4 regions of the Shewanella sp. SM101 genome follow, and region 3 is predicted to be linked to each of the others. Evidence: predicted binding sites of a transcription regulator. Region 3 holds the regulator's gene; each other region holds the start of a gene.
The links. Region 3 encodes LexA, which represses DNA repair genes until DNA is damaged. Its sites were predicted from a motif close to TACTGTATNNNNATACAGTA; they were not measured.
Positions count from the first base shown of each region.

Region 1: dinG (ATP-dependent DNA helicase DinG) is a predicted target of LexA. The motif match lies at 4,916-4,935, and genes of this name have one in related genera.
Region 2: recN (DNA repair protein RecN) is a predicted target of LexA. The motif match lies at 4,272-4,291, and genes of this name have one in related genera.
Region 4: dinB (DNA polymerase IV) is a predicted target of LexA. The motif match lies at 1,293-1,312, and genes of this name have one in related genera.

Region 1 covers NZ_JAKKRH010000007.1:54,260-60,433, reverse strand. Annotated here, with positions in the region: gene xthA (exodeoxyribonuclease III) at 1-712, shown strand, start outside; gene L5M38_RS05710 (porin) at 940-2,151, opposite strand; gene L5M38_RS05705 (DNA polymerase II) at 2,374-4,821, opposite strand; gene dinG (ATP-dependent DNA helicase DinG) at 4,959-6,174, shown strand, end outside.
Region 2 covers NZ_JAKKRH010000011.1:95,844-102,017, forward strand. Annotated here, with positions in the region: gene ribE (6,7-dimethyl-8-ribityllumazine synthase) at 1-478, shown strand, start outside; gene nusB (transcription antitermination factor NusB) at 490-894, shown strand; gene thiL (thiamine-phosphate kinase) at 973-1,929, shown strand; gene L5M38_RS08155 (phosphatidylglycerophosphatase A) at 1,945-2,439, shown strand; gene recN (DNA repair protein RecN) at 2,583-4,241, opposite strand; gene L5M38_RS08165 (AEC family transporter) at 4,370-5,332, opposite strand; gene lldR (LysR family transcriptional regulator LldR) at 5,623-6,174, shown strand, end outside.
Region 3 covers NZ_JAKKRH010000017.1:59,203-65,376, reverse strand. Annotated here, with positions in the region: gene L5M38_RS11255 (VOC family protein) at 1-161, opposite strand, end outside; gene mtr (tryptophan permease) at 310-1,566, opposite strand; gene plsB (glycerol-3-phosphate 1-O-acyltransferase PlsB) at 1,566-3,989, opposite strand; gene lexA (transcriptional repressor LexA) at 4,150-4,770, shown strand; gene L5M38_RS11235 (cell division inhibitor SulA) at 4,767-5,279, shown strand; gene coxB (cytochrome c oxidase subunit II) at 5,683-6,174, shown strand, end outside.
Region 4 covers NZ_JAKKRH010000006.1:90,977-97,150, reverse strand. Annotated here, with positions in the region: gene bfr (bacterioferritin) at 183-656, shown strand; gene bfr (bacterioferritin) at 666-1,133, shown strand; gene dinB (DNA polymerase IV) at 1,336-2,412, shown strand; gene L5M38_RS05020 (LysR family transcriptional regulator) at 2,457-3,356, opposite strand; gene L5M38_RS05015 (DMT family transporter) at 3,449-4,381, shown strand; gene L5M38_RS05010 (methyl-accepting chemotaxis protein) at 4,535-6,174, opposite strand, start outside.

The sequences.
Region 1 (6,174 bases), on a different contig from region 3:
AACCAAAGTGCACGATGAGGCGTTTCCATTAGCCGAAGTCGAAGCCATGGGATATCAAGTGCATTACCACGGCGGTAAAGCTCACTATGGTGTTGCCATGCTGTCTAAAGTCGCACCAGAAAAACTGCAAAAGGGTTTTCCAAGCGATGATGAAGATGCCCAGCGCCGCATGATTATCGGCACATTTACCCAAGCGAATGGTCGTCCATTGACTGTGTTCAACGGCTATTTCCCCCAGGGCGAAAGCATAGACCACCCCACAAAATATCCTGCTAAACGTAAGTTTTATCAGGATTTAATGCACTACTTGCAGACAAATCACAGCAACGATGAAGATATCGCCATCATAGGTGACATCAATATTTCGCCGACCGATTTAGACATAGGCATAGGTGAAGTCAATCGTAAGCGTTGGCTGAAAACCGGCAAATGTAGCTTCCAACCGGAAGAACGTGAGTGGTTGAAAACCTTACAAGACTGGGGCTTAATCGACACTTTCCGTCAATTACATCCAGAGCGCATCGAACGTTATTCTTGGTTCGATTACCGCAGCAAAGGTTTCGATGACAATCGTGGCCTGCGTATTGATGTGATTTTAGCAACGCCTTCACTGGCAGCACGTTTAGTCGAATCCGATGTCGATTACGATCTGCGCGGCATAGATAAACCCTCAGATCATGCCCCCATTTGGAGCACGTTCAAAGAGGCTTAACCCGCTAGGGTTCGACCTTACAGACATAAAAACATCTGCCAAACAGGTTAAGCGGGTGATATAGGTGCAGACTAATTTATCTTGGAGTTACATAAAAATCCGATGATATGGGATCATCGGATTTTTAACTTTTAAGTGAACTAGTCAAGCATTTCGTCTTAACTGTTCGGCATTGCTGACTGGCTTTTTGTTAAAAAAGTGGTTTCTACTATATAGAAACTGGAAACTTAAAGTGTGTAACGGATACCAATGGCAACACCGTCAGATTCTGAAAGCGCCATTCTAGCTTCTTGTTCTTTATCTGCACTGGTAAAATCGCTGTAATCTTTACGTGCTTCTACGTAAAGCACTGTGTTTGGGTCCCATACAAAATGCAAACCAACTACGACAAACTGACGTTTGAACTCATCGTTAGGATCGGCATTAAAGTTAGGTTGAATGACGTAGTCTTTACCGGCATCAAGCACGTTGTAAGAAATGAATGGGCGTAATCCATTGTCAAACTTGTAAGAAACTAAACTTTCAATACCATAGGCGTCTTTAATCAAACGACCAATATTGTCTGTGTCATGATTTTCTTGTCTGTTAACGTTTGCAGCAGCGTATAAGCCATTGCTATCGAAGTTACCCCAAGTGATACCCGCACCGTAGATAAGATCAACCGCAGTGGTTTGTTCGCCATTACCAAAACTCACATCAAACTCACCGCGGTTAACACCCGCAGTTAAGGTCAGCATATCAGTGGCTTTATAGGTCAGCGCGCCACCATAAGTATAATTGTATTCTACTTGTTGAGCTGCTTTATCACCGCTTTCCCAGTTCGCTTGACACTGAGCTTGTGAAATATCATCCGTTGTATCACAGGTATAAAAGCTGCTGTTTTTCAACTGAGCTTGAACTGCAAAGCTTACATCGCCAAATGCATTGCGATATTGAACTGTTTTATCACCACGACCAACACCGTTTACCGCGCCATCATCTTTATTATAAGTGTAAACACCTGCAGTGTTACCGTCCCACACAAAACCATAGTTAGTGTTGTAAACGACATCGTACCAAGCGCCCCACTGCTTACCAATAGTCAGTGTTCCGTAAGTGTCATGGGACAGACCAGCGTAACCTAAACGGTTATAAAAGAACTCTTCTTGAACAGATTCGAAGCGATTGTTATAGACGATGTCACTACTACCAACAGGATTCACACCCCATTCCAATTTAGCAAATGCTTTCCAACCGTCAGTCAACTCACGATTAAAACCAAAATTAATGCGAGATGCGCCGTTAACAACCTCTGTTTCCCCTTGAGTGTTGATCACGCGTGCATCAATAAAACCACCGATTTCTACGGCATTTTTATTATCTTTATAGATCTCGATAGCTGAGACTGATGGAACTAAAAAAATTGCTGCAAGCGCAGTTGCTACTAACGTCTTGTTCATTTGGTGCTTAACCTTTTTTGTTTATGTTCTGTCAACGTCATTCCGTTGTTATATTTCCTTACAATTTCCTCTTAAAGGGTAGCAAACTTTCAATATTCCCTCAAAGCTAAACCTAAAGAATATGTCGATTAACATCACAAAAACAAACCAGTTAACCTCTACAAAACAGGTTAAAACGCTACATTCGCCACCCTGCGCAACACATAAAGAACATTAAGAACACTATATTAACAGCAACTGCTTTGACGCAATATCCATGTAGTTTAGTTTCATTATCGAAAAAACAGGCTCGGCAATAGGGCCAATTTGCTTATCAATGTAGTATTGGTAATCAATTGGTGACGTTCTGTACAGTAAGGATTCCGGTCCATTTACAGTAACCAGATAATCAATCTGCGCCCCACGCTTGCCAAAAGAGGCATCTCCTGTTAAGCCGCATAATTGTTGAGCGACTTTAACATGGGGAGAAGATTTAGCCGTGTAATCTTCAATATTGCGTCGCATTCGTTTGCGAAATACCAAATCATCGTCCAACTCACCATCAAGCAGCTTTTCAAACACACTGGCCAAATAAACACGGATATCCCTTTGGTTAAACATCCGTTCATAGAGTGACTCTTGAACTTTGCGCGCTAAAGGGCTCCAATCACTGCGCACTTGCTCCATACCTTTAAAGGTAAGCTCAAGTTCATCGCTCGCATTACGCCACGCGCCAACATAACGTTTTTTACTGCCTTCTAACGACCCTCTTAAGGTCGGCATAAAAAACTGCTCATAGTGGCGTTCAAACTGTAACTCGAGAAAACTCTCAACTTGATGATCTTCACCGATCTTAGCCTGCCACTTAGCATTAATTTCCCGCGCCAGAGTGTTACCTAAGGCGTTAATGTCTGAGAGATCAGGCTCGCTGCCAAGCCAGACAAAGGTCGAATCCGTATCGCCGTAAATCACTTGATAGCCCATCTCTTCTATCCATGCGCGGGTTTGTTTCATGATTTGATGGCCGCGCATAGTGATCGAACTTGCTAACTTAGCATCATGGAAAACACAACCTTGAGAACCTAAAACCCCATACAACGAGTTCATGATAATTTTTATCGCTTGGGATAAAGGCGCATTGTGCTCACGTTTGGCCTTTTCGCGCTGCTCAGATAATGTTTGGATAAGCTTAGGTAAAATGGGCTGTTGCCGACTGAAACGGCCACCGAGAAACCCCGCAACACAGTCAGACTCGGGCAATTGCAAACCTTCAATTAATCCCTTAGGGTCAATCAAAAAGGTACGAATAATGGAGGGATATAGACTTTTAAAATCGAACACTAAAATATGCTTATAAAGTCCCGGCACAGAATCCATCACATAGCCACCGGGGCTTTCGATCCCATCACTCGCAGGAGCATCGGGTGCGACGTAACCTGCTCGATGTAAATGTGGTAAATACAAATGATTAAATGCCGCCACCGAAGCCCCTACCCGCCCCAGTTCTAAACCTGTCAGTTCGGCACGCGCGAGGGCAAAATCCCACAATTGAGTGTGAGTAAAAATATCCCACACTAGGCGGCTATCGGTAAGATTGTAATGCGCTAAGGCTTGTTTATCGGTCTTAAACAGCTGATCAATTTCTTCAACGCGATTATCCACGTTATGAATGGCCTTGCCTTCACCCAATAATTTCCGTGACACAAATTCTAACGAGAACCGCTCAAAATGATAGAAAGCGGCTTTGAGCCAATCAATACCATCAAGCACCACTCGGCCCGGTAAAACTAAGGTTTCTGGCCGAAATTTATTGTCAACTTTCCACTCAAGCTTTGCCCCTCCGCGGCCAATGGTGAGCGGAATACGGTGTAATAATGCCCGGCGTGACAAGAGTGCGAGGTCAAAACTCACCACTGACCAACCTATGACAAAGTCAGGATCAAACTCATGGAACCACGCGATTAATCGATGAATGAGTGCAGCCTCATCGGCCACCCATTCAATATATTCGGGAGAGTTTGATTCAGCCTCACCCACCATAATCACTTTTTCATAAGTCTGCTTGAGACTGTCTTGCTCTTCGTCTCGGCCACTGTATTGACCATATAGTGCAACTGAATAGAGTAAACCTTCAAAGCTGCATTCAAAATCCAGTGAAATACAGCGCAAATGTACAGCCGTTAAAGGGGCAATACTCTTAGCCCGCTCGGCGATAAACACGGGCAGCGAGTTAGCCTCAAGACTGTCGCTAGTCGGCGCGTGTATGTTACTCGTCGCAGAGAAATGCCCTAAAAATGCCACATCCAGCGCCACAAACCGCTCGATTAAATAACGCTGTTCGGGGCGAATGTCGGCTTCAAATAAAGGGATGTCGGCATCTTTAGCGATGCGCTGTAAGGTACGTAAACTATTGCTAGATTTAGCATAAACACCACTAACCGCACCGCCTTTAAAGCTTTTGAGTGCTAACGGTACAAACCGCAATGCTTGACCCGGCGTTTGCAACTGCAAAGCCGTGACATCAGTTTGATGACAAAAACAAATGTGTTCAGTGCCTTGCACTTCCACCAGCACAGGGCCTTGGGCGGTAGCCAGATAATACTGCAACACTAAACTCCCATGACGATGAATCGCATGGCGTGTTAAGACTCGACCTTGTACACTAACGGCCGCGGTAGCCTCTGACTTCATCGCATGGGTTCCCAAATCGCATAGCTAGTCAATTTAGATGGTTCCTCAATTTAAATGCCGCCAAATGGCAGAAAAGTTTCTTAGGCTATGCAATCACTGTTATTATGTACAGCATTAATTCGATAAAGTAGTGACGCATGTTACCTGACAATGTAAAAACCCAGATCCGCGCCATCTATAAGGATATTGCTACCGCCTTGCCTAATTTTAGACCGCGCCGCGAACAAAACTATATGGTGGCGGAAATCTCTAAGACCCTCGCCGGCGACTATGATAAAGATAGGCGCATCATAGTGGTCGAAGCAGGCACTGGGATCGGTAAATCATTGTCTTATATCCTCGGTACCATTCCACTGGCATTAGCGAGCAAGAAAAAGGTCTGCATCGCTACCGCAACCGTCGCTTTGCAGGAGCAATTACTGCATAAAGACTTGCCCTTCTTCCTTGAGCAATCCGGCTTAAATTTCCGCTTTGGCTTAGTTAAAGGTCGACAACGTTATGTGTGTCTATCGAAACTGGCGATGCTCATCGGTGACGACAACAGTACACAAATGGCCATGTGGCAAACTAAACCAGACAATAGCCAAGTGGCTATGATGCACGGCCTATTAAAAGACTATAACGAAGGTCGCTGGAACGGCGAAATCGACACCTTAGCCGTGCCGCTGCCCGATCACCTGTGGCAACAAATCGCCTGCGACAAACACAGCTGTCATCGCCAAGTCGCCAGCCACAGAAATTGCCCGTTCCATAAAGCCCGCGAAGATGTCGATACTTGGGACGTGCTCATAGCCAACCACAGCTTGTTATTCGCCGATTTAGAATTAGGCGGCGGCGTGATTTTGCCCGATCCCGAAGACGTGTTTTATGTTATCGATGAGGCACATCACTTACCGATTGTGGCGCGGGATTTCTCCAGTGCACAGGCCACGCTGAGGGGCGCCTGCGACTGGCTCGAAAAAATTGGTAAAACCTGCGCTAAGTTACAAAACCAAATAAAGAGCAACAATATCATTGCCCCCGCGCAGGCGATGCAAGATCATTTAGGCGATCTTATCAGCCAGCTCAATCAAGTGGCCCACTACTGCGATACCCAGACCAAACACTTTGCCAATCCTGAAAACCGTCTGCGTTTTGAGCACGGCAAACTGCCGGACTCATTACTCATTCTCGCCGAAAACCTCGCTGTTACCTCTAATCTAGCCCTCAAACAGTTTAATAAAATGCTGTCACTGCTGGCCGAGGCGATTAAAGATGGCGATATTCCTAAACATCAATCCGAAGCGCTATTGGCCGAAACCGGATTTATGCTGCAAAGGCTCGAAAACCTGCAGAAATTGTGGAGGATGATGG
Region 2 (6,174 bases), on a different contig from region 3:
GAACGTAGTTCAAGGTAATATCGAAGCGAAAAATGCCAAAGTTGCGATTGTAATTTCGCGTTTCAACAGCTTTTTAGTTGAGAGCTTGCTTGAAGGTGCACTTGACACGCTGAAACGTTTTGGCCAAGTCAGCGACGACAATATCACTGTTGTCCGTGTACCAGGTGCGGTTGAGTTGCCGCTAGCTGCGCGTCGCGTAGCTGCCAGTGGTAAATTCGACGGTATTATCGCATTAGGTGCGGTGATCCGTGGTGGTACTCCTCATTTTGATTTTGTTGCAGGCGAATGTAATAAAGGTCTAGCTCAAGTTGCTTTAGAATTTGATCTGCCTGTTGCTTTCGGTGTTTTGACCACTGATACCATTGAACAAGCGATTGAACGTTCAGGTACCAAAGCGGGTAACAAAGGCGGCGAAGCTGCTTTAAGCCTGCTTGAAATGGTCAATGTTCTGCAAGAACTTGAACAACAGTTGTTATAGTAGGAAAAATAATGAAGCCTTCTGAGCGCCGCAAGGCCCGCCGTTTAGCCGTTCAAGCCATCTATTCATGGCAACTAAGCGGGAATAATATTGCCGATGTCGAGCATGAGTTTTTAACTGAACAAAGTCTCGACGGTGTTGATGTAGCTTATTTTCGTGAGCTATTTTCAGGCGTTGCAACGAAGAAAACCCAATTGGATGAGCTGATCATCCCGCATCTGGAACGCCCGATTGATGAAGTGTCTCCAGTAGAGAAAGCCATAGTTCGTTTAGCGACCTATGAGCTGACTTTCCGTAAAGATGTGCCATACAAGGTCGCGATTAACGAAGCGATTGAGTTGGCAAAAGCTTTCGGTGCGGACGAGAGTCATAAGTTTGTGAACGGACTGCTCGACAAACTGGTTGCACGCAAGTAATAAAGACAAACGGTATCTTAGGATACCGTTTTTCATTGCTAACAAAGGTGGCCGATGTAAGTCGTGCCAAACTGTACAGTGAAAGAATTCCAATTAATTGAATGTTATTTTAGCAACCGCGGCCCCACTCGCCGTGATGTGAAGCTTGGCATCGGTGACGATTGCGCTTTAGTGCAACCCGCAGAAAACAAGTCGATCGCTATCTCCTGTGACACCTTAGTTGAAAATGTCCATTTCTTCCCCGACATGCCTCCCGCTGCCTTAGGTTACAAAGCCTTAGCGGTAAATTTATCTGATCTGGCTGCCATGGGTGCTGAACCTGCGTGGATGACGCTTGCCTTGACGTTACCCGCAGTCGATGAAACTTGGCTCAGTGGTTTTAGCGAAGGTTTATTTGAAGCGGCCGATTACTATGGTATCGCCTTAATTGGCGGCGATACGACGCGTGGCCCACGGGCGATTAATATCACAGTGCACGGCCAAGTCCCACAGGGGAAGGCCCTCACGCGTCATGGTGCTAAAGCCGGTGATTGGATTTATGTTACGGGCACGCTCGGAGATTCGGCCTTAGGTCTGGATATCATTCGCGGCGCGCAGCAGGCCAGAGCCGAGCATAAAGAATTCCTGATTAATCGCCATTATCGTCCAACACCAAGAGTCTTAGCGGGCCAAGCTTTGCGTTCGCTTGCCTCCAGTGCAATCGACCTTTCCGACGGGTTTATCTCGGATATCGGTCATGTGCTTAAGGCTTCGGCAGTCGGTGCTGTGGTGGACGTTAATTGCATCCCGCTTTCACGGGCGATGCAAGATACCGTCAGCGAGGAGCATGCCTTAGGTTATGCGCTTACGGGGGGCGAAGATTATGAACTGCTGTTCACCGTTCCTGAGGCGCAAAAAGGTGCGCTTGAGACAGCGTTGAGCCATGCAGGAGCAAAGTTTGTTCGCGTTGGACAAATTTGTGCGGGCAGTAAGCTCAAGTTGCAACTCAATGGCGAACCGTTTACACCGCCTTATCACGGTTTCGAGCACTTTTAAGCGAAGAGCATGTTAATGAAATGGTTGTCAAAGGATCAGGTGCTAACGCGCCTGTCATTAAAAAATCCTGTCCACTTTTTGGCACTCGGATTTGGTAGCGGACTCGCCGCTAAAGCGCCCGGAACCTTTGGTACCTTAGCTGCTATTCCCCTCTATTTATTGATGGCGCCATTACCGCTCACTTGGTATATCGGCTTAACCTTAGTGGGTGTATTCGCAGGATTTTATATCTGTGGTAAAGCGGCGCAAGACATGGGTGTTCACGATCACGGTGCGATTGTGTGGGATGAAGTGGTTGGGCTACTGATCACTATGATAGCGGCACCAGCAGGTTGGGGTTGGTTGTTAGTCGGCTTTGGTCTATTTCGCTTTTTCGACATTATCAAACCTTGGCCTATTCGATGGCTCGATGCCAAAGTTCATGGTGGCTTTGGCATTATGATTGACGATGTCTTAGCGGGCGTGTTTTCGTTTATTTGTCTGCAAGGGCTAGTCTGGTATGTTAGCTAACATTTTCGCTAGTCTGACATGATAGCTAATCTAACTTGTTAGTTAACATGGGCAACAACTAACCCTTACTCTTGATTTTGCATTTTTTTGATTGAAGCTTGATTGAAGGGATTCGCTGCTTATCCCTTTTCTGCTCGATTTTATTATTGCAGCAGTTCCCTTGCGTTCGCTAGGGTATTGCTGGTGATAGTATCACCACCTAACAGTCTTGCAAGCTCTTGGATACGCTGCTCACGATCGAGCGATTTCATTGTGGTCTCAGTACTGCCTGCCTTATTAAATTTATCGACGAACATGTGTTGATGACCATTGCCCGCAACTTGCGGCAAGTGAGTCACGCACAGTACTTGGGTCGATTCCCCTAAGCTGCGTAACATGCGGCCCACCACTGCGGCGGTGGGGCCAGAAATCCCGACATCCACCTCATCGAAAATTAATGTCGGTGTGGCAACTTTTTTCGCGGTAATCACTTGGATCCCTAATCCTATGCGTGAAAGCTCACCGCCAGACGCGACTTTCGAAATCGGTTGTAAAGGTTGGCCAGGGTTAGTGGTGACCATAAATTCAATATTATCACTGCCGTTGGCTGACATTTGCTCTGGGTGGAAATTGACTTCGATAGTAAATTTACCCTTTGGCATATTCAGTTCGTGGATTGACTGAGTCACGAGTTTGTCGAGTTCTTTGGCATATCTAGCCCGGCTTTGGCTGAGTTTTTGTGCGTTGCTAAGGTAAGCGGCTCTGCTAGCATCGACCTGTAGTTGAATTTCTTCAAGTTTACTTTCGTCACTGTCTAAGGTGCTCAGCTCTGCCTTTAATGCCAAATTATGTTCGGCTAGTTTATTTGGGCTGACATGGTGTTTACGCGCCAGTTGCATGGCTTTTGATAGCCGTTCTTCTAAATAGGCAAAGTGGGTTGGATCGAGTTCAAGCTTACTCAAATAGTGCTGTAATTCGCCTGCACTTTCTTGCACTTGGATTAAGGCATCATTGAGCATAGTGTTGATATTGCTTAATGCAGGATCGTAGCTTTGCAGATCTTCGGCGAGGGAAACGACTCGATTAAGCAGCGACTCTATATTGTTCTCTTCGCCTTCAGTGAGTATATCTAAGCTCGCCTGACAGGTATCAATCAACTCAGTGCCATTAGCCAGACGTTTGTGCTCTTGCTCAATCTCATCGAACTCATCAACTTTAAGATCAAACTCATCGAGTTCTTCTACTTGATATTGCACTAATTGCTTACGGGCAATACGTTCATGCTGTGAGGCTTCGAGTTGTTTTAGATCGGCCTCAATTTGCTTGCAGCGTTGAAAGCTAGCGGCAACCGTATCGATAAGCAATCTGTGGTTGGCATAACTGTCGAGCAGGGTGAGTTGATGTTCACTTTTTAACATTGCATGGTGGGCATGTTGGCCGTGAATACCAATAAGTAACTGACCCAGTAATTTTAGCTGCGTCAGCGGCACTGGATTACCATTGATGTAGGCGCGTGAACGGCCATCGCTACCAATAGTTCGACGTAGAATGCACTCATCATCGAGTTCAAGATCGTTATCTTCTAACCAACGTTTTGCCAGTGGAATATCATCCAAGGAAAAGCGGGCGCTGACCTCGGTTTTATTGGCTCCGGGACGAACACTGCTGGCATCGGCGCGATTGCCTAGGCATAGGCCTAGCGCATCGATGGCAATCGATTTACCCGCACCGGTCTCACCTGTGATGCTGGTCATACCGGGGCGAAAATCCAGTTCTAAAAAACGGACGATAGCGAAGTTATTAATGCTGAGTTGGCAAAGCATAGTGAATTCCTGTCGAAAAACATACTAAACCACTGTATTGATAAACAGTATATACTGATTTTATATACAGTAAAGTGGCTTGGGTAAATAATCGGCATTATCGGTAGTAAATATTTTTAATTAACTGATTATGCATAGATTCTTACTAATCTTTCTAAGATAGGCAAACTGAAGAAAGTGACTAAGGTACCAAATAGAATACCTTGAGCACTGGTAGAAGCCTGAGTGTTATAACGCTGGGCAAGTAAGTACACGCTAGCCGCGGTGGGCAGTGCGCTCAAGATCACGCCCATGATCAGGTAGTCACTACTTACTCCAAAACGGTTAAGCATAAAGTAGACGAGTGCAGGTTGGATAGCCAGCTTGAAGAGGTTGATAAGGCTCAGTTCGATAAAATTCTTGGGGCTAAATACGCTGCTATCTTTCTGGTAGCGCATCGCTTTGGCGAGTACCATGCCGATAGCAAATAGGGCGCAGGGGCTTGAGGTATTGCCTATTTGCTGGATCATTAGCGCCAGCCCTGACGGCAGTTTTATCTCTAGCGCCGAAATGCCGACGCCAATTAAGCTACCAATAACGATAGGGTTTTTACCGACCGCCATTGCCATTATGACTAAGGCGTGGTGTTGTCTTTGGGTGTTAGTGGCCAGTTCCATCGAGACTAAGGCGACGGCAAACATCAGCACGGATAATAAGCTGGCAATCGCGGCGGCGACTAAGGCACTTTGTTGCTGCGGAAAGAGGATGATGAGTAGTGGAATACCAATAAATGCCGTATTACCAAAGGTGGCATTGAGGGCTCGAATGGCGGCAACTGCATGCTGTTTAGGGTTAGCAATCAGCGAGAATCCAAGGCAGACAAGATAAGTGATCACCATAGCCGTGCTGTAGCCCGCAATAAATCCCCATTGCAAAATTTCATCAATCGGCTGCTGGGCGAGGGCGATAAGCATGATTGCAGGGAACGCAATGTAGTAGACATATTGGTTCAGCACTTGATCCGTATCGACGGGCAAGAGTTTTAGTTTTTGCACAAGTGTGCCGAGCAACATGATCCCGAAGACGGCAAACAGAGGGGTTAAAATGGTCATTTCCCTCACTCATCCTTACGATTAAATTTGAATAAACTCGCCCACCGTCGTCATTTTACTGTCGCTATGATTCTTGGTGGACAGAGTTACAGCACTTGCTTCTTTTTATGTCACTTTAGAGCCAGATTTAGCGCCAGCGCAGTAAAACTCGCCACAAAATAACATACCATTTCAATCTAAGGCTATTGCGCTATGGTCGTATAAGTGAATAATTCAATGTTTAAAACACAATCACTTAGTGAATTTAGCGTTTTAACGTCAATACCCAATATGTGAAATTAGGATATGCAATGAGTGATGATTTAGGTGCTGAACTACAACTTGTCTATCTTTTTGTGCATTTAGTCAATGCGGGCAGTTTTTCGCAGGCGGCGAAGGAGCTCGATATGCCCATCGCCACTGTGAGCCGCAAGTTAGCGAAGTTGGAAGAGAAGCTCGATAAACAGCTTTTTATGCGCAGTACCCGCAAGTTGCGACTGACAGAGGAAGGGCTGGCGCTCTTTCAACGCTACCAGAGTGTGGTTGCTCAATTTGATGAACTAAGTGGTTTAGGCAGTGATAAACCCGAGGGAACCTTGCGCATCGCCGCGCCGATTTCGATTATTTCCATTGTGTTTATTCAGGCATTGAATGAGTTTGGCCGTTTGTATCCTGATATCCGTTTGCATATTTCCCAGAGTAATGAGTTAGTAGATTTGATTGATAAAGGCATAGATGTGGCGATTGTTGGCGGGGCTCAGCCTGATTCTTCTTGGGTGTCGAGTACCTTAGGCGAGCTCGACTATTGCCTGTTTGCCACGCCAGAATACTTGGCTCAGGCACCTAAACTTGAGCATCCCGAT
Region 3 (6,174 bases):
TCTCCCGCTAAATTAAATAGCGAAAAGTGACCTTCAGGGATCGGCATTTCAACCGAGTTCCAACCAAATAACGCTTGGTAAAATGCTGTTGTTCCCTGCCAATCATGGCTTGCAAGTTCAACCCAACATGCATGTCCTTGTGCGTACTGAGTCATTTTCATTATCGGCTCCTTTGTTTTAACAATCATTCGAGTTAAGCCTGAGTTTGTATTTCTGTCCAGTATTCAGGTTAAAAAGATCTGTAAGACAAAACTCAACCGCTAAAGACAAAAAAGCCCTCACATGGAGGGCTTAAATCATCACAACAAATTAGGAATATTGCGGCAGTAAATTTGCCATCGCGAGCAGATGACATGCACCCGTGACTATGCCAAATAACACCACAAGAATAATCAGCGGTGTACCGCCTATCACTCTAAAACCTGTGCTATCGGGGAACAACTGCCGCGATTTATAGGCCATCAGCGCCGGGACAATTACCGCCCATACAGTTGCCGCTAATGCCGCAAAGCCAATCGCCACCAAGAAGCCATCGGGAAACAGTAATCCTAAAATCGTTGGCGGCACAAAGGTCACTAACGCGGTTTTCATTCGGCCAGAGCGTGAATCATCAAAACCAAACAAATCGGCGAGATAATCGAACAAACCTAAGGTCACCCCTAAGAAAGATGAAGCCACAGCCAAGTTGGCAAACAAGGTCAACATACTGTTTAACCAGCTACTCGCCATCACCTCAGACAAAGCGCCCACCAACACACCCATATTGCCGCCTTGGGCAATAATGTCGATAAACTGGCTGCGGGGAATATTGCCCATAGTTGCCGCTAACCAACAGGCATAAATCACCAGTGCGATAAAGGTGCCGACGAAAATCGCCTTGATAATGGTGGAGGAATCTTTGCCGTAATACTTCACTAAGCTGGGAACGTTACCATGGTAACCAAAACTGGCGAGACCAAAGGGCAGCGCCGCCCACAGATAAGGTGAAAAGCTGTTATTACCATCGGGTTCGAGCAACTTAGTCACATCAATTTCGATCAATAAATTGCCGATCGCGAGGAAGAAGGTAATGATCATACCGCCGAGCATAATCGTGGTAATGCGATCCACGGCCTTAGTGCTGATCAACACTATGCTCGCCAATACTATGGCAAACACTAGCCCTGCCACACTTTGCGGTAACTCAATTCCCATGCCCTGCAAGCTGTGATTCACAATCGAGCCACCGCCGCTGATATAGGCATAGGTCAAAATATACAGCACGAACGCGATGGAAACGCCGTTCACTATCCGCCAAAACTGCCCTAAGGTTTGCTTGCTTAAAGTATCGAAGCTAGCACCCGGTTCGAAATGCAAATTGGTTTCGAGTAGCAATAAGCCCGACATCAACATGCAAAACCAAATGCCCAATAACATTAAAATCGAATAGCCAAACCACATACCTGCACCGACCACGGGCAGAGAAAACATCCCAGCACCTACGGTCGTGCCAGCAATAATCATGGCGCCGCCGAGCAAGGACTTACCTGCGGGCTTATGCTTAGCCGCATTCATATGATTTGCCATTAAACTGTATGCTCCGCGGTGACACTCGCCACTATCGTTTGTTTCACTGACGGACGTAATAAGCTATTGGCTTGATCTCGTATGCGATTGATATTGGACTTATCTTGGTTATCCGCTAGATATCCCAATTCTTTGAGCTTAACGCTCAAGGTGCCGTAAAGTTTCTTATCGTAGAACTCTGGCGCAGTAATGCCATGCAAAGCGCCTAAACGCTGGGCAAGTAGATGACTCTCAGACTCAAGTTCTGAGCGCTCCATCTTAGGTCTGTTCGCTAACAGATTGAAGATAATGGCATAGCGTTGCAGAGTTTCGCTCACTGAACTGGCTAACAATAATAGTTGGCTAGTGTGTTCAGGCACGACAGTTAAGGTATCAGTCTCAACCACTAACCCTTGTTCAATGAAGAAATCCAGCACTTGATTGACATAGGCAGGTACATCCTTAATGCCCATGAAGAGTTCGGCTTTCAGCAGTGGATAAAAATCGGCAACGATTGACACAACTTGCTGACGCGGGATCTGCTCATTATGCGTTAAACAACTCGCAATTAATGACGGTACAATAAATAAGTGGATGATATTGTTACGATAGTAAGTCATAGACACTGCCTGACTCGTCTCGATAGACACAATTTCACCTAAAGGATCGGCGCAAACAACAAACTTGTTCAGCTCTAAACCTTGCTGCACTAAATGCTTACCATCACCTTCGGCAACCGAAGTATAAGTAGTGTAAGGCACTTTTTTGAGTAGAGTCAGATACAGATCAAGCTGACGTTCCAGCAGACTGCGCTCTAAGGCATTTTGATCTGTGGCCAACAACACTAAACTCGTCAAGGTCACCGAACTCGCCGCCGCCGCATCGTTAATATTCGTCATCACTCGATTCGCCAGCACGTTTACCGCTGGCGTTAACCAGCTTGGTTTTTGCTCAGGATCATCGGCCAACTCAGTACGCCAGTTTGGCGCGCGCTCATTTAAGAAGTTTTGCAGAGTAATCGGCTCGCCAAAGTTCACATAACCTTGGCCGAAATTACCAAGTTTGCGAATCGCACCAAACACCTGCCACACAGATTCTTTTTTCTTTTTCTTACCACTTAACTCTTTATGATACGTCGCCACTTCCATCACATGGTCATAGCCTAAATACACAGGCACTAGCGTGACTGGACGCTCGATACCGCGCAGCACACTGTTCATCGTCATGGCGATCATGCCAGTTTTCGGCGCCAACAGACGGCCAGTACGTGAACGGCCACCTTCGGAGAAGTATTCCACCGAATAACCTTTAGCAAACAGCTGATCTAAATACTCACGAAATACTGCGGTGTACAGCTTATTGCCATTAAAACTACGGCGGATAAAGAAGGCACCACCGCGACGGAACATAGGTCCCGCGGGCCAGAAATTGAGGTTAATGCCGGCAGCAATGTGCGGCGGAACCATGCCTTGATAATACAAAATATACGATAACAGCAGGTAATCCATGTGGCTGCGATGGCAAGGCACATAAACAATCTCGTGGCCATCGTGGTGTAACTGCCGAACTTGCTCGGCGCCTTTAATGTTGATCCCGCTGTAAAGCTTGTTCCACAGCCAAGTTAAAAAACGCTCGGCAATACGCACTAAACTGTCTGAGTAATCGGCAGCGATTTCATCGAGATACTCAATAGCCGTCTCGCGCGCTTGGGTCTCAGAAATCTTTTTACTGGCGGCTTCTTCTTGAATCGCTTTGCGCAGCGACTCAGATTTGAGTAACGAATGAAACAGTGCTTGGCGGTTTGGCAGCACAGGCCCTGTCATTACCTTACGTTGACGACGGAAATGCACGCGCGCAACCCGTGCTAACTTATGGGCAATCCCCATGTCGGTGCCATGTTCGTCAGCCATGTAACGCAGGGATACGGCATTCGAAAACTGCACGAAGTTATGTCGACCTAAGAACAGAATCATCAAGCACTTGCGCAACCAAGTCGGGTTTTCCCGCTCAAATACGGCCGCCTTCATAGTGTCGTCTTCTTTCCCTGGCGTGCGACCCCAATACAAGCTCACGGGCACCAGTTGAATATCCAATTCAGGACGTTCCTTATGCACGGCTAACAAACGCATAAAGCATTCGAGGAAAGGCTCATTACCAGCACGCTCGCCAAACAGTGGCTTACGTCCTTGAAGACAGACAACCCGAGGCGCAGTCACACCATTAGCCACTAGAGGCTCATAAGGGCTTGGTAAACCTAACTTAGCCGTTATTTCGCTCAAAGCAGCTATGTCACTGAGGGATTCTGTTTTCATCACATAAACAAGGGGTCTGGAAGCATCCAGATTCAGATCGGCAAAGGGATCCTGAGGCACCACAATAGTGTGCACTAAGTGTTTTTGGATCCAACGTAATGATTTCAACCAAAGAGAGTCGTGTTTAGGCATTATTCTTATGCAATTAAGTGCGTTTACTAGCCCGATAGAATACCAGACTATGGGCAATATTCGCTAATTCTCTCCAACATAGCTAAAAAGTGGTTAATACTTGCGCTGCAAATAATACTGTATATACTAACAGTAACTGTATAGAAAAACAGGAAACACCATGAGACCTTTGACGCCACGCCAAGCTGAAATTTTAGAGCTAATTAAACGAAATATTGCCGATACTGGCATGCCACCCACTCGGGCAGAAATCGCAACCCGTTTAGGTTTTAAGAGCGCCAATGCGGCTGAAGAACACCTTAAAGCGTTGGCGAAAAAGGGCTGCATTGAGATCATGCCAGGCACATCTCGGGGCATTCGTCTGCCTGCGGAAATCGAAGATTTGACTGAAACAGGTTTACCGCTCATCGGCCAAGTGGCCGCGGGTGAACCTATCCTCGCCCAAGAACATGTTGAACAGTACTACCAAGTCGACCCAAGCATGTTCCATCCCGCCGCCGATTTTTTACTGCGAGTAAAAGGCGACAGCATGAAAAATATCGGCATTCTCGAAGGTGATTTGCTGGCAGTTCATAAAGTAGAACAAGCTAGAAATGGTCAAGTGGTTGTCGCTAGAGTCGATGACGATGTCACTGTTAAACGTTTCGAAAAAAAAGGTAATGTGGTCTATCTACATGCCGAAAATGAAGATTACTCCCCGATTAAAGTGGATTTAGGCTTCCAAAGTTTAACAATTGAAGGACTCGCCGTCGGTGTGATCCGTAATGGAGATTGGCTATGAATAAACTACTTGGCAATGCCCCCCGCCATCCGGGCTTGTGGCTCGATGAAGTCCGTGATGCCGACTATGACTGGCACCATGCGCCTATCGCCTGTATGCCAACCAAGACTCAAGGTCGCCAAGAATTAATTCATCTGAGTGCACAACTCGCTCAGTTAAGCCAACAGGGCCGTTGGTTAGTGCTCATCAACCCTCCAAGTATTGGCTACAAGCAAACACTCGCTAGCGCAGGTGTGCGTATGGATAGAGTTTTGCTGGTACATGCTAAAGATGAAGTCGAAACCCTGTGGGCGATGGAAAAAGCCCTAACAAGTGGTACGTCCAGTGCAGTCATTACTTGGACTCAATCATTAGATGCGCGGGATAATCGACGCCTACAAATCGTGGCTAAAAGTGCCCGAGCTATGGGTATAGTGCTTGAAGACGTAAACAGTCACTTACATGCCGACGTACGCATTGAGCAAGGCAATCTCTTCGGTCAGCAATCTTTTTTTAGCGCTGTACATTAAATATTCATTTAATTTTTTACCTTGAAAGCCGCCTCACCTATGAATGTGAGGCTTTTTTTTGGCAATTTTTCAGATAATTAGATAAATAAGTGATCTTGATCAATATTTAAACAGCAAGTATGGTTGGTTAAGTCGGTGGTGATATATCACCTTCCGTGGTCAATGAATCGAGTATTTATCGAACTCGAAGCGCCACTAAAAATAGAGAACAGATTTATTTCAGCAGTATGTGCCAGCGTGGCTAATTACCAGCAGTAACAATACTTGATTAAAAGTAACAGCCGCCAACGCACGTTGAAGTCAAAAAAGCTTTTTTGGGAACTGAAGAGTTTGCATAGAGTTGAGACTTACTGTGTTGCTCTTCTTTGTAGTTGCTATTCGCAATTGGCAGAGGAGAAGTCTTGTGAAGCAATTGTTGTATTGTTTACTCGTGGTGCTTTTCGCACCACCGTTGACCGCCGCGGACATGCGGTTCAACATGACCCCTGGCGTGACCGAGATCAGTGGCAAGGTTTATCACTTGCACATGACCATCTTGTATATCTGCTGCGCAATAGGCCTAGTGGTCTTTGGCGTCATGATTTACGCCATGATCAACCACAGAAAATCCAAAGGCGCTGTCGCGTCCCACTTTCACGAAAGCACTAAAGTTGAAATCGCTTGGACGATTCTGCCATTTATCATTTTGATCTTAATGGCGATTCCAGCGACAAAAACTTTAATCGCAATGGAAGATCCCAGTAACGCCGATCTCACCGTAAAAGTCACGGGTTCCCAATGGAAATGGCATTACAGCTATTTCGATCAAGATATTGATTTTTATAGCATACTGACAACACCCAGAGCACAAATCGAAGGCACCGAAACCAAGGGTGAAAACTATCTATTGGAAGTC
Region 4 (6,174 bases), on a different contig from region 3:
AATCATTTGAGATTTATCCTTGGGATTAGAGTGGGATAGCAAGTTAATCTAAGCAGGAATGAGAATGCTTTTCATCATTAAGTGAGTGAAATATAAAGATAATTTGAGTTGGTCGATAAATTGTACTAGGCTAGAAGCTTGATTTAGATCAATCTTTTCACGCTTACCAAGGATAGTAACTTATGAAAGGTCATCCTAAAGTGGTTGGGCAACTGAATCGGGTGCTTACCTGTGAGTTGACCGCCATCAATCAATATTTCCTCCATGCCCGCATGTTTAAACATTGGGGCTTAGAGAAGTTAAACCACGTCGAATACAAAAAATCCATCCAAGATATGAAGCACGCCGATAAGCTCATCGAGCGAGTGCTGTTTTTGGAAGGTCTGCCTAATCTGCAACAACTCGAAAAACTTCGCATTGGTGAACATAGCCAAGAGATGCTCGACTGCGATCTGGCCATGGTGCAAGAGCAGCTTACATTGCTGCGTGATGCGATTAGCTTGTGTGAAGCCGAACAGGACTATGTGAGCCGCGATCTGCTGGAAGATATTCTCGAAGACGAAGAAGAGCACTTAGATTGGCTCGAGTCGCAGCAAGAGCTCATTACGCTAACCGGTATTCAAAATTATCTACAATCGCAAATTAGCGACCAATAGGAGCAAGATATGAAAGGCGATAAAGACGTTATCGATGCGTTAAATCGACTCCTAACGGGAGAACTCTCGGCAATGGATCAGTATTTTGTCCATGCCCATATGTATGAAGATTGGGGCCTGAATGAACTCTATGAGCGTATCGCCCATGAGTCAGATGATGAGAAAGCCCATGCAGCCAAATTAGTGCAGCGCATTTTATTCCTCGAAGGTACACCCAATGTTGCCGCCCGTGAGGCATTGAACATAGGTAAAGATGTAGAAGAGATGCTACGTAATGATCTCGCCTACGAATACAAGGTCGCGGACGATTTGCGCAAAGTGATTGCACTGTGTGAGCAGAAGCAAGATTACCAGACCCGCGAAATCCTTGAAGTATTACTTGACGATACAGAGTCTGACCATATGTATTGGCTCGAAAAACAACTTGGGCTTATCGACCGTGTTGGGCTGCAAAACTACCTGCAAACTAAGATGTGAGCTTTAGATTGTTAGGTTGAGTAAATACCTAGGCCATTGAGTGTAATGGCCTAGGAACTCAGTTATTAAGCATGTCTGTTGTTCCTCACACTTGTCTTGTTCTCTTTTTTAGCGCTAGGCCACATCTTATTGGCCCCAAATCTATCAGGAATACTTGATTACTGTTTTTATATACAGTATTTTGGCGTTGGAGGAATTCAACGTGCGAAAAATTATTCATATCGATATGGACTGCTATTTTGCGGCAGTGGAAATGCGCGACTTTCCCGAATACCGTGGCAAGCCTTTAGCCGTGGGCGGCAGTAGCGATCGTCGAGGTGTTATCAGCACTTGCAGTTACGAGGCACGTAAATTCGGTGTACGTTCAGCAATGGCAACGGCTTATGCCTTTAAGTTGTGCCCTGAGCTGATTTTAGTACCAGGCCGGATGCAGGTTTACAAAGAAGTGTCGCTACAAATTCGTGAAATATTTTCCCGCTATACCCAATTAATTGAGCCGCTTTCCTTAGATGAAGCTTATTTGGATGTGAGTGAGTGCCAGCAATATAAGGGCTCAGCGACCTTGATTGCCCAAGCGATTCGTCGCGATATCTTAGCCGAAACGGGTTTAACCGCATCGGCGGGTATCGCGCCAGTAAAATTTTTAGCTAAGGTCGCCTCGGATCTGAACAAGCCAAACGGCCAATATGTCATTACGCCAGAGACGCTTTCTGAGTTTGTTAAGACCTTATCGCTGCGTAAAATTCCCGGTGTTGGTAAAGTCACCGCAGAAAAGCTCTCTTCGCTCGGGCTCAATACCTGTGGTGATGTGCAAGCTTATTCTAAACCTGAGCTCTTAGCGCGATTCGGTAAGTTTGGTGGTGTGTTGATTGAGCGTTCCCAAGGCATAGATGAACGGGGTATTTCTGCCGACAGAGAGCGCAAGTCAGTGGGGGTTGAAACCACATTAGCAAAGGATATTTATAGCTTAGAGCATTGCCAGCAGGTGATGTCGAGTTTGATCCAAGAACTGTCGTTGCGTTTAAGTCGCAGTGCTAAGGAACGCAAAATACATAAACAGGTGGTCAAACTTAAGTTTAATGATTTCAAGCAGACTACAATTGAGCACCGCAGCGATGAAGTCTCGATTGTAATGTTTTATGAGCTACTCGCGCAGGCTATGGAAAGGCAAGAAGGCCGTGGCATTCGTCTATTGGGTATTTCGGTCGGCCTTACCGATTCTACTCTTGTCGTCGCCACAAGCTTAAACGGCCAGACTCAGCTGGATTTAGCACTCTAGCCGTTTATTGAGTCGATAAGCCGCAGACTCATGCCTGCATTGGCTCAATAAGCCTCGGGTGGATTCGCCAACATAAAATCAATTAACAGTCTGACCCGTAAGGGCAGGTTGTCTCGATCGCGATACATCAAGTAGGCGGTGCGCGGAATACCTTGCCACTCGGGCAGTATTTGAATGAGTTTGCCACTTCGTATCTGTTCACTCGCCATGCTGATGGGTATGAGTCCAATCCCAAGCCCCGCCACCACGGCCTGACAGGCAATCGCCATATCATCGACGGCTAATTTGATATTTCCCCTTGGTTCAAACTCGACATTTTGCCCTGTGCTATTGTGCTGTAAACGCCACGTTTTTGTGGGCTTGGCGATGATAACCGGATGCTGATCCAGCTCTTCAATGGATTGCAGCGTATGCCACTGCGTTGCCGATGTGCTGGTGCAAAGTACAAAGCTAATCGTGGTAAGTGGCCTTGCAATCCAATCGGGATCTTTAGGTTCGCCCACTCGAAAGGCGATATCGATGGCGTTTTCACTGACATCGATATTCATGTTCGACAGACTTAAATCGATATCAATATTGGGATAATGCCGTTGGAAGGCGTTGAGTGATTCACCTAGCCAGCGATAGGTTGTATTGATGGGCGCCGAGATCCGCAATTTGCCAACCGCTTGATGTTTATCCGCATGCAACTCACCAGATACCTGGTTTAACTCGATAAACAGCGGGCCGCAGCGTTCGAGATACCGCTGACCTGTGGCGGTAAGGTTGACTCTATGGGCGTCTCTGTGCAGTAAACGCAGACCTAAGGATTGTTCTAACAGATTGATTCGACGGCTTAAGGTTGAAGGTGGAATGCCTAAGTGCTGCGCCGCGAGCTTAAAACTCCCTTGCTGTGCCACCACCCAAAATAAGCGCATATCGTCTAAGGAATAATTAAGTTTCATATTTGGAATTTAAGCTCTCAATCTTGTTGGTTTTAATAATATATGAAACTTATAAACTAAGCTCAATCCCAATTACCTCCCTAGAGGCCGATATGAAATCCCATACACCTTACATGACATTCGTTTGTCTACTGATTTGCGTTTTTAGCTGGGGCAGTGTGTTTCCTATTGCTAAGCGAGTGCTGGAGGAGATGTCAGGAGAGTCGCTCGTCTTCTGGCGTTTTACCATTGCGGCTGTGACTCTAGCGTTATATATCGTTTTTACTCGTCAGGTTTGGCCCAAATTGAGTTTGACGCAATATATTGTCATAGCGTTAGTGGGTGTGATTGGTGTGGGCGGCTTAAATCTGGCGTTATTTAATGGCCTGCAGCACACCTCTGCTGCCAATGGTGCCTTGATTATGGCGCTCAGCCCGCTGGTGACTTCAATCGTCAATGCGCTATTACAGCGTGAATGGCTCAGCAGACAACAAGTGTTTAGCTTAGTGGGTGGATTGGCGGGCGTACTGCTAGTGATCACCAACGGTAGTGTGCAGCAGTTGCTCAACTTTAGTTTTAACCAAGGTGATGTGATGATTGCCGCCGGCATGTTGGCGTGGAGTGGTTATACCATTTGTTCGCAACGGGTCGGCCATTGGTTGCCTGTGTTGCCATTTACCTTGCTGAGTATGATAGCTGCCAGTGTGTCTATGTCCGTGGTTGGGCTTGGCCGAGGTGAGTTTCACCCTTGGCTAGAGTTGATGGAACTGTCGGCAACGGCTTTTTCTAGCGTGCTCTACATAGGTTTGTTCGCCACTGTGCTCGGTTATCTGTTTTGGATTAACGGTGTTAAGGCGCTTGGCCCCGCTAAGGCATCGATTTTTTTTAATCTCGTGCCCGTTTTTGCAGCATTAACGGCGTTAGCCATGGGGCAGGCAGTGACGGAAATTCAGTTGGTAGGGATGCTGATAGTGATCCTTGCGTTGATGTTACCTATGTTAGTCAACCTACGCGCGGCAAGAGGCTTAGTGGTTAAGCGCTGCTAATCTGTGCTAGCTTTGCTGTTTAAATATAAGGGAGCACCTGAATTCAGATAATCACTGCGACAGGTTTATGCTCCCTTATTCGTTAGAGGGGACTTTTCAAACATCACTGATTTACAAAAGGTAACTTATATAAAAGCTTTCACCCTCAACAAATTACAGTTTAAAGCGGCTGACCAGCGCCGTGAGATTACTCGCCATTGACGAGAGTTGTACGCTTGCTGCGTAGATTTCATCAGTGGTTCGTAGACTCTCCTCCGACTGTTCGGCAATGTGTTGAATATTTTGATGACTCTCGTTGGCCATAGTGGTTTGTGCTTTAGCCGCGAGGGCGATTTGATTATTCATCTCACTAATTTGGCTGACCATTTCTGCAATATGCGCTAAGGCTTCACCGGCATTACTGGCGGCTTCTACGCTTGAGATAGCCTTTTCATTACCGATATTAATCGCCGCCACAGCGCTTTGAGTGCCATTTTGCACATTGGCGATCATCAATTTAATTTCTTCGGTGGATTGGTGAGTCTTAGAGGCGAGGGATCGCACTTCATCGGCAACCACTGCAAATCCGCGTCCTTGTTCGCCCGCGCGCGCCGCTTCAATTGCGGCGTTAAGGGCTAATAGATTCGTCTGTTCGGCAATGGCTTGAATCACCTCAAGCACGCGGCCGATATGTTGGCCTTCCTGTTCGAGTTTATTGATCTGCATTTCTGCCGTGCCTACATCTCCCGCAAGTTCACGAATCACATTGATGGTTTTTTTCACTCTTGCCTGACCGTCGGCGGTAAATACGTCGGCTTGTTTAGCGGCATCGGCGGCATGACTGGCACTGACCGATACTTCTTGCACTGATGCGGCAATATGATCGCTGGCATCGGCGATTCTGTGGGTTGCAGCTTGTTGATCCATCAAGGTATGTTTTGCTGATGCGCTGGTTTTGGCTAGACCTTCGGCAGCGATGTTGAGCTCTGATGTAGACTGTTTAAATTGCGAGATAATACCGTGTAAGTTATCGAGAAAATGATTGAATGCCTTGGCGAGATCACCAAGCTCGTCCTTAGAGGTTAAGTGGACTCGTTCGGTCAAATCGCCATCACCATCGGTAATGTCGTGGATTTTTGCGAGTAAAACCGCCAGCGGTTTGCTGATGAGTTTAGGCAGTGCAACGATAAAGAGTATACAGATCAAGAGACTGATGGCTAAGGCAATTAACTGCATCTGTTGTCCATGATTGGCATCATCATCTACTTGGGCTATCGCTGCGGTAGTATTACTATTTAAATCATTGATTAAATGATTAATGTTCTGGTGTAGTTGCTCGAATTGCGTTGCTGCTTGACCGAAACTAAGATCAATCGCCGTCGTTCTACCGTTACGGCCATTTTGGGTGCGTTGATTACTGATTTCTGTGGTTGTCGCTCGCCAAGTATCGAAACTGTGATTCAATTCATTGAGCTTATCTTTAGCGAGGGGACTTGTGGTCACATCGGCAAACTTATCAATATGTTCTTTAACCAGAGAGATACTATTAGTGTGCTGCTTTAAAAGATCGTTGTAAGAGTCTGTGCCCACGTTAACAAACATCAGGCTGCGCTCGGCCACTTGAGCTTGATAAAGCTCTTTATCGGCCTGTAGGAGTTCAGATTGGCTAGGTAAGTATTCAAGCGCGAGTGTATTCGCGCTGTGATTTAAGGCTTTGAGTCCTAAAATACCAGTTGAAGAGGCGAAGATGACTACGCCAGCGAGTAGCAGACTCGGATAAGTCAGTTTCTGGTTAACGGATAGATCTTTATACC